One region of the Pseudoalteromonas sp. SR43-5 genome, then DNA from elsewhere that is predicted to be linked to it. Evidence: predicted binding sites of a transcription regulator. Region 1 holds the regulator's gene; the other holds the start of a gene.
What was found. Region 1 encodes MetJ, which represses methionine synthesis genes. Its sites were predicted from a motif close to TAGACGTCTAGACGTCTA; they were not measured.
Positions count from the first base shown of each region.

Region 2: the regulator MetJ is predicted to act here: its motif matches at 4,041-4,058, upstream of metK (methionine adenosyltransferase).

Region 1 is NZ_JACJEA010000029.1:15,189-23,118, reverse strand. It holds gene priA (primosomal protein N') at 1-157, opposite strand, end outside; gene rpmE (50S ribosomal protein L31) at 388-603, shown strand; gene H5090_RS15940 (malic enzyme-like NAD(P)-binding protein) at 1,130-2,371, shown strand; gene metJ (met regulon transcriptional regulator MetJ) at 2,436-2,756, opposite strand; gene metB (cystathionine gamma-synthase) at 3,046-4,293, shown strand; gene metL (bifunctional aspartate kinase/homoserine dehydrogenase II) at 4,463-6,808, shown strand; gene H5090_RS15920 (penicillin-binding protein 1A) at 6,872-7,930, opposite strand, start outside.
Region 2 is NZ_JACJEA010000004.1:143,751-151,680, forward strand. It holds gene H5090_RS03930 (NRAMP family divalent metal transporter) at 1-628, opposite strand, end outside; gene hpf (ribosome hibernation-promoting factor, HPF/YfiA family) at 831-1,187, opposite strand; gene H5090_RS03940 (pyrimidine/purine nucleoside phosphorylase) at 1,365-1,679, opposite strand; gene tkt (transketolase) at 1,864-3,855, opposite strand; gene metK (methionine adenosyltransferase) at 4,160-5,311, shown strand; gene H5090_RS03955 (hypothetical protein) at 5,487-6,035, shown strand; gene H5090_RS03960 (5-formyltetrahydrofolate cyclo-ligase) at 6,054-6,650, shown strand; gene rpiA (ribose-5-phosphate isomerase RpiA) at 6,704-7,357, shown strand; gene serA (phosphoglycerate dehydrogenase) at 7,367-7,930, shown strand, end outside.

The sequences.
Region 1 (7,930 bases):
TACCCAGAACAACAGCTACTTTTTTTTGATTACCAAAAGGTACTAAAACCCGCATGCCCGGTAGTATGGGTGTTGATAAGCCACTGAGCTGCTCTTCTATTTTATAATCAAAGGTGCGTGGAAGCGGGACTTTAATAGCAACTTCAACAAAACTCATAACAACTCAACCCGTAAAATTAATGCTGTAATGTACTAAAAATACCGCTAAAAACCTACTAGCAATAGTACTTGAGAAAGAGATTGTTCACTTTTTTAGCGAAAAGATAAATAAATACTTGTGCAGGGGAAGGTTGTTGGATAAAATCCGCCACCAACAAATTTGTTTTAACGACGTATGGTGCCAGACTTCGGGTTTGGAGAGCGATGCGGCCTTAACTAGAGGTTCCTATGAAAGAAGGTATTCACCCTAAGTACGAAGTAATTTCTGCAACATGTTCATGCGGAAACAAATTCGAAACTAGCTCAACTCTTTGTAAAGACATTCACTTAGACGTATGTTCTGCGTGTCACCCGTTTTACACTGGTAAGCAAAAGATTTTAGACACTGGCGGCCGTGTTGATCGCTTCAACAAGCGCTTCGGTGCACTTAGCAGCAAGAAGTAATTATTGCTGTTTAGTTAAAAAAAGCACCTTAGGGTGCTTTTTTTGTGTCTAAAATTTACCACTTCTTATCTTATTTAGCTTGCTCGAGCTACATCACACCTTGCATAACTATTTCCTATTCTTATTCTGAGTATGCATAAACCTTTGCAGACAAATTGATAGATATTCTCTATATTTTAAATAGTACAAATTTTAACTAGGTTGATAAAAGTAGCTAACGTGGGCTTATCTGTTTTTAAAGTAGTGTAGTAGGCTGTTATTTTAAGTTTATGATGATACGTTAAACATACATTTTTTTAATATTTTAATAGACATAAACGCACCTCAAAACTTACTTTTTTGGTGAATTTTTATTTATCAAATGTTTATATAATCCTGCAAAGTTACTGAAAAACCTCTTAAAATTAAAGGATATAGCATATAACAGGATAGACCTGATATTGCTTGGAATTTAAAAATAATAAGGGTATCGTACCCCAAGACTCCACCTCTCACTTTAACTTAAATTGCAGGATACCATCGCGTTATGTCTGACTTTCGTGAACAAGCACTACATTATCACTCACATCCCGTACCTGGTAAAATTAGCATTGAGCTAACAAAACCAGCTGAAACAGTTCAAGACTTAGCCCTAGCTTATAGCCCAGGTGTCGCTGAGCCTGTACGTGAAATTGCCGCAGATCCTGCAAATGCATATAAATATACCGGTAAGGGTAACATGGTTGCGGTTATCACTAATGGTACTGCAATTTTGGGCTTGGGTAATTTAGGTCCTTTAGCGTCTAAACCAGTAATGGAAGGCAAGGCGTTATTGTTTAAACGTTTTGCAGGGCTTGATTCTATTGATATTGAAGTAAAGCACAAAACAACAGAAGACTTTATTAACACGGTTGCCAATATTGCTGACACATTCGGTGGTATTAACCTTGAAGATATTAAAGCACCAGAGTGTTTTGAAATTGAAAAAGCATTAATAGAGCGTTGTAGCATTCCTGTTTTTCATGACGACCAACACGGCACCGCCATTGTTACGGCTGCCGGCATGTTAAATGCACTAGAAGTACAAGGTAAATCAATTGAAGATGCAATAATTGTATGTTTAGGTGCAGGCGCTGCTGCAGTTGCGTGTATGGAACTGTTAATTAAGTGTGGTGCACTGCGTGAACACATTTATATGCTTGACCGCAAAGGTGTTATTCATACTCGTCGCGATGATTTAAATGAATATAAACAGCTTTTTGCTAACAATACCGATAAACGCACATTGCAAGATGTAATTGCAGATGCTGATGTGTTTGTTGGTGTTTCGGGTCCTAACTTGTTAGCTGCCGAAGATTTAAAACTAATGGCAAAAAAACCGGTCGTGTTTGCATGTTCAAACCCAGATCCAGAGATCGATCCTGCACTTGCTCACGGCGCACGCAACGATTTAATTATGGCAACAGGGCGCTCTGATTACCCTAACCAGGTTAACAATGTTTTATGTTTCCCGTTTATTTTCCGTGGTGCACTTGATGTACGTGCAAGCGCGATTAACGATGAAATGAAAATTGCTGCAGTTGAGGCTATTCGTAGTATTGCCAAAGAGCCTGTACCTGCAGAAGTTTTAAAAGCCGCAGGCGTAGATAAGCTAGAGTTTGGTGCGCAGTACATTATTCCAAAACCAATGGATCCGCGTTTACTACCGCGTATAGCTAAAGCTGTAGCACTTGCTGCGGTAGAGTCGGGTGTTGCGCAAATTGACTTGCCTGAAAATTATATGGCGTAATATATAACGCTTAAACAAAAAAACCTCAGCAATGCTGAGGTTTTTTGATTAAAAAGGTAACGATTTATTCTTCGTTTAAAATAGGCACTTCTAAACCCATTTCTTGCATTATCTTTTTAACTTCTTCTGGTACTTTTTCTGCGTTGTCTTTACGTAGGTCATCGTCATTTGGTAAAGGTTGGCCAGTAAATGCATGCAAAAACGCCTCACATAGCAATTCACTATTTGTTGCATGGCGAAGGTTGTTGATTTGACGACGCGTACGCTCATCCGTTAAAACTTTTAATACATTTAGCGGGATCGAAACGGTGATCTTTTTAACTTGCTCTGATTTTTTCCCGTGTTCTGCGTATGGGTGAATATACTCACCATTCCATTTAGCCATAAGATGTATCGTTGCCTCAGATTATTAATTTCTCACACGGTATAAAAAGCGTGTAAATATGCGTGAAATTCTATCGATTTAAAAAAGATAGTCAAATAATAGATACCGATCTATCTTAATAAGCCTATTTGGGATGTAAAAATAAGCTCACTTTTGTGAGCTAAAATGTGGTACTAGCAAACGCCTTACCTAACTTTAGCCATCTAGAGCTTTAAAACCCTTTGACTTATTAAAACGGATAACTTACTCTTTTAGACGTCTAAACATCCAAATTAATCAGGTGACGAATATGAGCGAAAAAAACAAAGCGACCATTGCTGTACGTAACGGCGTTGATGCTGATAAACATCATGGTGCAGTGGTGCCGCCAATTTATTTATCAACGACTTATTCGTTTGCCGACTTTGATACTAAGCGTGAGTATGATTATGGCCGCAGTGGTAACCCTAATCGTGATATTTTAGCAGAGACGCTTGCTAAGCTTGAAGGTGGCGCTCGTGGCATAATTACGGCCACTGGTATGGCTGCCGTGCATTTAGCTACTCAGCTACTTAACAGTGACGACACGTTAGTAATTCCACATGATTGTTATGGTGGAAGCTATCGTTTATTTACATCGTTACAAAAACGCGGACTATTGAAGCTTGAAGTATTAGATTTAACAAAAGAAAAAAGCCTTCAACAAATTTTAGCAATTAAACCTAAGCTTATTTGGATAGAGACTCCAAGTAACCCAGTACTTCGTTTAACCGATATTAAAGCGGTTACCGATGTTGCTAAGCAATGCGGTGCATTGGTTGCCGCAGATAACACGTTTTTGTCTCCTGCCTTACAAAACCCTATTAAGTTTGGTGTAGATATTGTGGTGCATTCAACTACTAAATATATTAACGGGCACTCAGATGTAGTGGGCGGCGCTGTTATTGCTGCAACACAAGAGCTTGGTGATGAGCTTGCTTGGTGGGCAAATAATATTGGTATTACGGGCGCTCCTTTTGATAGTTATTTAACGCTTCGTGGTCTACGTACTTTAAATGTGCGCTTAAGGCAGCACCAAGAAAATGCGCTAGCAATAGCTGAGTACCTTGAAAGCTCCAATTTTGTAAGCCAAGTTTACTATCCTGGACTTGAGTCGCATCCTCAACATGAACTTGCTAAAGCACAACAACTTGGCTTTGGTGGCATGGTTAGTTTTGATATTAAAGGCGATATAAACGACGCGGCAGCATTTTTAACTAGCCTTAAAACGTTTAGTTTAGCTGAGTCACTAGGTGGCGTAGAGAGCTTAATTTGTCACCCTGCAACTATGACGCACGCAGGTATGGAGGCAAAGGCACGTTTAGAAGCGGGTGTGGGCGATACGCTTATTCGTATTTCGGTTGGGATTGAAGATATACACGATTTAATAGCTGACTTTGAACGAGTATTTGAACTTGTAAAACCAGGGCAAAATAAAAATGTTGGCCGTGTAGGCAAAGGTGCTGGCACTTCTGGTGGAAACGTTAAATTAAGTGCAGCCCGTCCAGCGCTTTGGTAATTAATACCAATCCGCAATAATACCTAATCAATTTGAGGGATTAAACCGCACGATAACATCGTTAAAAATTCCTAATATAGAACAACTAAATAACGAAATTTTTGCCTTGTTATCGATACGGTTTTCTTACCTCAAAATAGACAACTTAATTAAGCGAATTGGTATAAATATGGTCAATTGTGTACATAAATTTGGTGGTTCAAGCTTAAGCTCTAGTGAGCGCTATCAAAGCGTAGCTAAAATAATTATTGGGCATACTCAGCCGGGCGACTGTGTTGTGGTGTCTGCTGCAGGTAAAACTACAGATACACTTGTGTCGTTGTGGCAAAGTTATCAGCTGCAAGACACGCAAGCTGTCGCTGATATTTTACTGCAGTTAAATAACCATCAAAGCGATTTAATTGAGCAGTTATTACAAGCTGATTTAAAGCGCTGCGCACTTAGAACACTAAATACCGAGCTTAGTAATATTGCAGAACTTGCTCAAGCTGAGCAGCTAAAAGAGGCTGCGTTACTTGCGCACGGGGAACTGTGGTCAGCACGTTTACTCGCTACTTATTTACAGCAGCTAAATATTGAGGCGTGTGCTCAAGATGCCCGTAGTCTTTTTACCTTAAACGATGGTGAATTAATGCATGCGCAAAATGCGCAGCAATGTCGACAGTCAATTTTGCCTAATAAGATAAATGTTGTTACTGGGTTTATTGCCGCCGATACGAAAGGTGAGACCGTAACACTTGGACGCAACGGTAGCGATTATAGTGCAACACTACTTGCAAATTACTGTAATGCTAAGCAAGTATGTATTTGGACCGATACACAGGGAGTGTTTAGCACTGATCCTCGTAAGGTAAAAAAAGCGATTAAATACGGCAAAATTTGTCGCGGGCAAGCTAATTTATTAGCTCGTTTGGGTAACCCTGTATTACATGCAAAAACACTATCGCCACTTAAAAACACAGATATTAAGCTAGCTGTTCGTAGTAGTTTTGATGTGCAAGCAAGCCCAACAGATATAGTAAAAGAAGGTTCAGCAAAGAAAAAGCGTTTTATAACCACGCTGCAAAATGTTGATTTGTTAATGGTTGAAGGATTAAGTGAAGGTGAGGTCGCAAGCGTTAGTCAGCTTATTCAACATAGCCTTCATCATTTTAACCATAATGGTGAAGTGTATTTAGTAGTACCGGCTGCACAAACATATCAAGTTATTAATTACTTTGCTGGTAGAGCTAATATTAGTGAGTCAAATTTAAATGGCTGTGCAATTATTGCCCCTGAGCAAGACGTTAGCGTATTAAAACTGCAAGCTTTAGAAGTATTAGCTGAGCAGACTATAAAACCGCGTTTTGTGCATCAAGATAATGGTTATGTTTTATTACTAACAGACCAATTTATAGATAGCGATATACAAAGCGCCTTACACGATAAGCTAATCAATAAAGGCCAAGAAATAGCCGTTATAGTTGCGGGCCTTGGCAATGTAGGCGATGCTTTTATTGAGCAGTTATCGGCACAATTTGAGCGTTTATCAGACGACTTTAGTATTAAATTGGTAGCGCTGGTTCGCTCTAAACATATGTTATTTAATGCAAGTGGCATAAATATATCGCAATGGAAAACTCAATGGCAGCATGAGGCGAATAGCTATGAAGCTGCGGATTTACTTAATGCGATAAGCGAGCTTGACTACGAACATAAAGTTTTAATTGATATTACTGCAAGTGAGCAGTTTAGCTTTTTATATACAGATTTTGTAGACCGAGATTGTCATTTAATTAGTGCTAACAAATATGCAGGTACAGCACCTACTTCTTGGTATAAAGCACTTCGTAGTAACCTTGGCGAACGTAATTTACATTGGCGATATAATACAAGTGTAGGTGCAGGCTTGCCTATCAATTTTGCTTTGGCTGATTTGCAAAATAGTGGTGATAAAATTACGCGTATTGAAGGCGTGTTCTCGGGTACACTTTCGTGGTTATGTAGTAAGTATGATGGTACCACTGCTTTTTCTGAGTTGGTATTAGAAGCACAGAAAATGGGGTTCACAGAGCCTGACCCTCGCGAGGATTTATCTGGACGAGATATGCAGCGTAAGTTACTTATTTTAGCCCGAGAGTTAGGTATAGAGCTTGAGCTTGATGATATTAGCTTATCGGCATTAATGCCCGGTGAGCTTGCGCTAGGAAGTTGGGAAGACTTTCTAAACAATAAAGCCCAGCTAGATGCGTTCATTGAAGAGCATGCTGATACAGCAAAAGCTAATAACTCAGTACTGAGATACACAGGCCTATTAGATATAACAAAAACTGAAGTTATCGCTAAAGTAGGAGTTACGTATGTGCCCAATGGGAATGCGTTAGCAAACCTTACACCTGGCGATAATATTTTTGTAATTAATAGCAAATGGTATAGTGATAACGCGCTTGTGATTCAGGGGCCTGGGGCTGGGAAAGAAGTAACCGCTGCGGGTGTACACTCTGACTTATATTGGCTTGTTCAAAACTTAAAATAAGCGATTATTTAAATTAAAACGGCAGCTTAAATAAGCTGCCGTTTTTGTATTACAGAGATATTATTAAAATAGCTCTTCTTCGGTTTTTGTGTCTTCTTCAAATATATCGTTTGGCTGAGATAGCACATACTTTGTCGGTGCAGTGCCTTTTTCGAAGTATTCAAAGCGGCTGGTGTAGTCATTTTTGTGGCTTAGCAAACCAGTGGCTAAATCAATACGAATCGAAACAAGCCCCTCAGGTGGCTCAATTGGCGCTTCAGGTGTTCCCTCAAGTGCGGCTTTCATAAATTCAATCCATGCAGGCTGCGCTGTTTTAGCCCCCGATTCAGCACCAGATATTTGGCTGCTATCTAAGTTGTTATTGTACGTAGAACGACCAAGAGCGTTACCTGGGTTATCAAAGCCCACCCACACAGAAGTCATTACTTTACTGTTAAAACCACTAAACCAGGTGTCTACAGAATCGTTAGTTGTGCCTGTTTTACCCGAAAGATCACGACGTTCTAAAGCTTGTGCGCGCCAACCTGTACCACTCCAACCCGTTTTATGGGCCCAACTACCGCCGCCCCAAATACCACTGTGCATTGCATCAGCAATTAAAAAAGCATTCTGCTTAGAAATAATTCTCGGTGCACATTTTTTTGTTGGCTCCACTTCATCACTACTATTATGAAGTGAGAATTCATTATGTGTTGGTAAAGGCTCTTCGTCACAGGCAAGGGCAGGGTTTGCTTTGAACAATACATTACCGTAAGCATCTTGAATTTCTGAAATAAAGTAAGGTTCAATTAAGTGGCCACCATTGGCAAATGCACTCATGCCACGGGCAAGTTCAAGTGGAGTAATGGAAGCACTACCCAGTGCTAGTGATTCACTGCGATTAATGTCTGAATCTTTAAAGCCAAACTTTAATAAATGATCAGCTGTACGTTGTAATCCAACGCCGCGTAGTAAGCGCACCGAAATAACGTTTTTAGACTGTGCTAAGGCACGGCGAATTCTTATCGGACCATTATATACAGCAGGGCTGTTTTTAGGACGCCATGCTACGCCTTGGCTTTTATCCCATTGGTTTATAGGAGCATCGTTTAATATAGACGCAAGCGTGTAACCTTTTTCAAG
Region 2 (7,930 bases), on a different contig from region 1:
CGAACAAGCCTTGGCTTTTAGAAACTGTTTGCTGGGCTTGTTTTTCTTTTAGCCATAAAGAACTTAATGCAGATATTTCGATAGGGGCTGGCATCCAGCCCATTAAAGCCACCATAAAGCTCAGCATAGCAAGCTCATATGGTGATGGACCAACATAATCAGCAGGCGCCATTGGGCCATTACTAAACGCGATAACTAACGCAATAACGGTAGCCAGCGTTAATAACCCCATTATGCCTTTGGCCACACTGTCGAGCGCTTTAAAGTGCCCTAACAATAATATGGCTAAGCACACTCCTAATAATATCCAACATAGCAGTGTTACTTCTATCACTACGGGCAACGCGTAATGCAGTAAGCTTGCAGTAAGTAGTAATACGCCAGCGGTATTAACTACGGCGGCTACAATGTTTAAACCGATAAAACTGTAAAAATAAAACGGGCCTTTGCTTTTATAGCCCTCCACTAGGCTATTTTTAGTGGCGAGTGTGTATTCCATACCAAAGCGAAAAAACGGGTACTTTAAAACATTAACAACGAGGATAAGCCAAAATAATTGCCAGCCAAATATTGCCCCAGCTTGCGTAGAGGCAACTAAGTGAGAACCGCCAATAGCGGCTGTTGCCATGAGTATTCCAGGTCCAAGCGCACCTAGTCGAGACTTCCATACTGCTTTTGTTGTGTGCATTAATTTCTCAAAATATGTGTGTTATACGCTGCTTTTATTAATTTTTTTAATCAATAAACTGCAAGAACGCATAACTTACCTAAATTACAGACAATAAAAAAGAGCCATACGGCTCTTTTTTACAATACTTTGTGACTAAATTTTATTTAAGATCCATCTCTTGGATGATCTCGTGTGCGATTTCAGGTGTAGTGCTAACAGGCTTTTCGTGTAAGTTTGCTTTTATCTGCCCTTTTCGATGTTTTAGTGCCGCATCGAGTTTTTTAGCTGCGCTTGCAATGGCTGGGTACATAACTTCGTTTTCCCCTTTTACCGATATGCGCGTGCCTTCGTAATTAGTGCTAATTTCAGCTTGGATTTTATGATGCTCTTTAGACAAAATAATATCGAGTGCAATAAGCGATGGAAAGTGGCTCTCGATTTTTGAAAATTTTTCGTTGATGTGCTCTCTAATAGAGTCAGTAACTTCAACATGGTGACCAGAAAGATTAATTTTCATAGGGTATCCTTTTATTTGTTACCTCATAAATAGTATTGGGGGCTATTTAGATTAACACAAGGAAAAAAGAGAGATATTTGAGGTTTATTTGCGGTTTTTGGTGATTTAAATCATGCGTTGTGCAAAGTTTATGCAAAGCCCATAGTGCATGGGCTTTCAGACGTCTAGCTGTATTGATTAATCTGTGTACGAACAACAGTAGTCAGCAAAATCAGATACTTTTACTTTAAAGCTTACATTTGCATCAACATTAAACGATTCACCTGCGTTAAATGTTTTCCACTCACTTGCCCCTGGTAATAAAATATCCCATTGGCCAGCTAAAAGCTCCATGCATTCTTTTTGGTTTGTATCAAAAACAAACTCACCAGGTTGCATAAAGCCTAAAGTTTTCGCTTCGCCATCACCTAAAATAACGGTACGGCTTGACACTTTTCCGTCAAAATATACATTGGCTTTTTTTACTACACTTACGTTATCGAACTTTGGCATTTTTAGCTCCTGCTATTAATTTAAGATTTTTATTTATAAATTTTATCGCACTACCTTGCCTGATAGCTTACTTTCTTGCAAGGAAAGCAGCATTGTTCAAGGTGAAGTTGCTTCATGTAAGGGCATAAAAAAACCCGCAACATGTGCGGGTTTTTCAATTACTTACTTTATTTAATCAAAGCGATTAAAAAAGCTCGTTTGCTTTACTTACAATGTTTGCCACTGTAAAGCCAAAGTGCTCAAACAGCTCACCAGCAGGTGCCGACTCACCAAAGGTAGTCATACCTACTACTGCGCCATTTAGACCTACGTACTTGTACCAGTAGTCAGCAATACCTGCTTCTACTGCTACGCGGCGTGTAACAGATGCCGGTAATACGCTTTCTTTGTACTCTGCGCTTTGATCTTCAAAGGCATCAGTACATGGCATAGATACAACACGTACCTTTTTACCTTGGCTGCGTAGCTCAGTTGCTGAATCTTGTGCTAGTTGCACTTCAGAACCCGTTGCAATGAAAATAATCTCAGGGTTGCCGTCACAGCTAAGGATGTAACCACCCTTTTTAACATCGCTTAATTGCTGTGCGTCACGCGCTTGTTGCTCAAGACCTTGGCGAGTAAAGATTAACGATGTAGGACCGTCTTTACGCTCAATAGCTTGTTGCCATGCAATTGCCGACTCAACTTGGTCACATGGGCGCCAGTTGTATAAGTTAGGCGTTAAACGCATGCTTGCAATTTGCTCTACTGGTTGGTGAGTTGGACCATCTTCACCTAAACCGATTGAATCGTGCGTGTATACAAAAATGCTTGGTTGCTTCATTAATGCAGCCATACGTACGGCATTTTTTGCATATTCAACAAACATTAAGAACGTAGCACCGTAAGGAATAAAGCCTTTATGAAGGGCAATACCATTCATAATTGCCGACATACCAAACTCACGTACACCGTAGTAAATGTAGTTACCGCTTGCATCGTCGTGTGTTAAACCTTTAGAGCCATCCCAAATTGTTAAGTTTGAGCCTGCTAAATCGGCTGAGCCACCCATAAATTCTGGTAATAACGGACCAAATGCGTTTAATGCATTTTGCGATGCTTTACGAGACGCTGGGTTTGCAGGGTTTGCTTGTAATTGCTCAATGTACGCTTGAGATTTTTCAGCCCAATCGCCAGGCAGTTCGTTATTAATACGACGCTTATATTCAGCTGCAAGCTCTGGGTATGCTTTTGCGTATGCTGCAAATTTTTCGTCCCAGCTTGATTCAAGCTGTTGACCTTTTTCTTTGCTATCCCATTGTGCGTAAATATCATCAGGAATTTCGAACGCATCGCCAGTCCAACCTAAGAATTCGCGAGACGCTTTAATTTCGTCATCACCTAGTGGTGCACCGTGACAATCGTGGCTACCAGATTTATTAGGTGAGCCGTAACCAATAATTGTTTTACAACAAATTAGTGATGGTTTATCGGTAACACTTTTAGCTTCTGCAATTGCAGCACTTATAGCATCGCTGTCGTGGCCATCAACACCACTAATTACATGCCAACCGTATGCTTTAAAGCGAGCTGGCGTGTCATCTGTAAACCAACCTTCTACTTCACCATCGATTGAAATGCCGTTGTCATCCCAAAATGCAACAAGTTTACCCAGACCTAATGTGCCTGCAAGTGAACCAGCTTCATGAGAAATACCTTCCATAAGGCAGCCATCGCCCATAAATGCATAGGTAAAGTGATCAACAATATCGTGACCTTCGCGGTTAAACTGTGCAGCTAGCGCTTTTTCAGCAATTGCCATACCTACGGCATTTGTGATCCCTTGACCTAATGGACCCGTAGTAGTTTCGATTCCTGGTGCATAGCCATATTCAGGGTGACCTGGTGTTTTAGAATGCATTTGACGGAAGTTTTTAATTTCGTCCAGTGGTAAGTCGTAACCACTTAGATGCAATAGAGAATAGATAAGCATTGAACCGTGGCCGTTTGAAAGAATAAATCTGTCACGGTCAGCCCACTCTGGATTTGTTGGGTTGTGTTTTAGATAATCGCGCCATAATACTTCTGCGATATCAGCCATGCCCATAGGGGCTCCAGGGTGACCAGATTTGGCCTTTTGTACTGCGTCCATTGACAAGACGCGAATAGCATTTGCAAGTTCTTTGCGAGATGGCATGAATTCTCCTACCTTTATGTGTATTTGCGCGGGTATTTATGTGTTTGTTTATGCACCCAAGTAACTTGGGTTTGTTTATATCGACCATTCTTACTTATTGTGGGGGCTGTGTGCAATTAAAAACCCTATAAAAGTGAGGCATTATGAATATTTTTTAAGACCAAAAAGTTATTAGTAATTTTATTTAGACGTCTAGGCGTAAAAACACTATGCAAGGTGTTTTGTTTTCGATAAAATACGCCCCTTAATTTTTTAGCGCTAATACCGACGTTTGTGAAGCGCAATATTTGTGAGCAGAAATACAATGGCAAAACATTTATTTACTTCTGAATCAGTTTCTGAAGGTCATCCGGATAAAATCGCCGATCAAATCTCTGATGCGGTACTTGATGCTATCCTAGAGCAAGACTCTCATGCCCGTGTTGCGTGCGAAACTTACGTAAAAACAGGTATGGTTATGGTTGGTGGTGAAATCACTACTAGCGCATGGGTTGATATTGAAGAAATTACACGTAAAACAGTACGTGAAATTGGCTACACGCATTCAGACATGGGTTTCGATGCAGATTCATGTGCAATTTTAAACACTATTGGTAAACAGTCTCCTGACATTAACCAAGGTGTTGACCGTACTAGCCCAGAAGAACAAGGTGCTGGCGACCAAGGTCTTATGTTTGGTTACGCATGTAACGAAACAGAAGTACTAATGCCTGCGCCAATTACTTACTCACACCGTTTAGTACAGCGCCAAGCGCAAGTACGTAAAAGCGGCGAGCTTAACTGGTTACGTCCAGATGCAAAATCTCAAGTTACTTTTGCATACGAAAATGGTAAGCCAGTAGGTATTGATGCAGTAGTACTATCTACTCAGCACAGCGAAGACATTTCGCAAAAAGATTTAGTAGAAGCGGTGATGGAGACTATCATCAAGCCGGTACTTCCTGCAGAGCTTATTACAAGCGCGACTAAATTTTTCATTAACCCAACGGGTCGCTTTGTAATTGGCGGACCAATGGGCGATTGCGGTTTAACAGGTCGTAAAATCATCGTTGATACATACGGTGGTATGGCTCGTCACGGTGGTGGTGCTTTCTCTGGTAAAGATCCATCAAAAGTTGACCGCTCAGCTGCATACGCTGCACGTTACGTTGCTAAAAACGTAGTTGCGGCTGGCCTTGCTGATAAATGTGAATTACAAGTTTCTTACGCAATCGGTGTTGCAGAGCCTACATCTATCAGCGTTGAAACGTTTGGTACAAGCAAGTTAGAAGAAAGCCGTTTAATCGAGCTTATTCGTGAACACTTTGACCTGCGCCCTTACGGCTTAATTCAAATGCTTGATTTAGAGCGCCCTATCTACCTTCCTACAGCGGCTTACGGCCACTTTGGTCGTGACGAATTCCCTTGGGAACGTACAGATAAAGCTGATGCACTTCGTGCAGCTGCTGGCCTTTAAGCTAAAAGTGTTGAAGTAAATTAAAAACGGCCCTTAATAGGGCCGTTTTTGTATCTAAAACTTATCAGTTACATTGTTTGTAGTACGTCTACAAAATAACTATAAAATCAACCTCGAATTCTTTTGTACTTTAGGTATATACTCATTTCATTATAAAAGCTTTAGGGATAGTTAAATGGCCGATAACTTTCGCGTTATATTTGCAGGACTTGCCGATAACGTTGACATAAAAACAGCGTGCGCAAACTTAGCTGCAAAATTAAAAACGTCAGATGAAAAAGTAGCTCTTTTTTTTAAAGGTAAGCCGCTGTTTGCGCCAAGCGATAAAGACAAAGCGTTAAAACAGACTAAGTTATTAGCAAGCCTAGGTATTAAAAGTAAGCTGCAAGCTGTTTCAAATGCGATTCAAAATAGCTCCCCCGCAGCTGCAAATAACAACCAACGTGATGAACGTATTTTTGATGCACTTGATTACATCACTAGCAGCTTAATACGCCTTGAAGAAAAGCTAGATGAGCTAGAGCAACGCCTTCCTGAAGCTCAATTAAATACACCAGACGAAAGTGTAGACGAATGGCAAGATGACGACCTAATGCTAGATGAGGATTTAGCGACTCCTAAAAAACGCAGTAACTTACTTTTATATTCATTGATTGCAACTGCCACCATCTTGCTAGTCGTACTGGCTGTTTTTTTGATTTTTCCCGATTTATTCTCTTTTTAAAAATGGCTAATTAGTTTAATGAGCAATAAACGCGCACAAATAAGAGCTGAAATTCGTAACACCCGTAAAAACTTGTCAAATAATCAGCAAATAATTGCTGCGCAATCGCTAAAAATGAATTTTATTCAACACTTAAAAAGCGAAAATACAACGAATTCAAAGCATATTGCCATTTATTTAAGTAACGACGGAGAACTAGACACTTCATTGTTAATTAAAGAATTATGGAACTTAAACCACGTTGTTTATCTACCTATAATACACCCATTCAATGGCGCTAATTTACTATTTCAGCGCTATGAGAAAAACTCACCCATGAGGGCAAATCGCTATGGTATCTTGGAGCCTAAGCTGAACTGCTCTCAAATATGCCCATTACCAGCGCTTGATTACCTCCTTATGCCATTAGTGGCATTTGATAAACAAGGTAATCGCCTAGGAATGGGAGGTGGGTTTTACGACCGGACATTGGCGCGTTTACACGAACAAAATTGGCAAAAACCACAACTAATTGGCCTTGCACATGAATGCCAAAAAGTTGATGCTCTACCAATCGAGTCATGGGACGTACCACTTGAAACCATTATCACCCCAGATAAAACATACTGTTGGTAACATTTAATTTTGGTTACTAGCCGCATATTTCTGACATACATGAGCACAAAGCAATGACACAAGACGAATTAAAAAAAGCAGCTGCCTGGGCAGCACTCGAGTTTGTAAAAGAAAACACCATTGTAGGTGTCGGTACAGGCTCTACTGTTAATCACTTTATTGATGCCCTTGGCTCAGTAAAGGACACTATTGTAGGCGCTGTATCAAGCTCAGAAGCGTCAACTGCACGTTTGGAAGCGTTAGGTATTGAAGTGTTTGAACTTAATAACGTTGATGCTTTAGATGTATACGTTGACGGCGCTGACGAAATAAACGCTCAAAACGAAATGATTAAAGGCGGCGGCGCAGCGCTAACACGTGAAAAAATAGTAGCAGCAGTTGCAAAACAGTTTGTGTGTATTGTTGATGACACAAAGCTGGTAGATACATTGGGTGACTTCCCGCTTCCGGTAGAAGTTATTCCAATGGCGCGCAGCTACGTTGCACGAGAATTATTAAAACTTGGTGGTGACCCTGTTTATCGCCAAGGCGTAGTTACCGATAATGGTAACGTTATATTAGATGTATTTAACTTAAAAATTACCAATGCCAAACAACTTGAAACACAAATCAATTCAATTGTTGGCGTAGTTACCAACGGCCTATTTGCGATGCGAGGTGCTGATAAAGTGATTATCGGTACCAAAAATGGGCCACAAATTAAATAGGATGAGGTTATGAGTAAGGTATCGTTAGCAAAAGACAAAATTAAAATTCTCTTGCTTGAAGGTGTTCACCAAAGCGCTGTTGAAACGCTAAAACGTAACGGTTACAGCAATATCGACTACGTTAAAACATCCTTACCTGAGGACGAGCTTAAAGAGCGCATTAAAGATGTTCACTTTGTAGGACTTCGTTCTCGTACTCATATTAACCAAGCTGTATTAGACTCAGCTGAAAAGCTAGTTGCTATTGGTTGTTTTTGTATTGGTACAAACCAAGTTGATTTAGATGCAGCACGCGAACGTGGTATTGCTGTATTTAACGCTCCATTTTCTAATACTCGTTCAGTTGCTGAACTTGTACTTGGCGAAATTCTACTTTTATTACGTGGTATTCCAGAGCGTAATGCAGCGGCTCATCGTGGTGGCTGGTTAAAAACAGCAAATGGTTCGTTTGAAGCACGTGGTAAAACATTAGGTATTATTGGCTACGGTCACATTGGTACTCAGCTAGGTATTATGGCTGAAAATATCGGTATGAACGTGGAGTTTTACGATATCGAAGATAAGTTATCACTG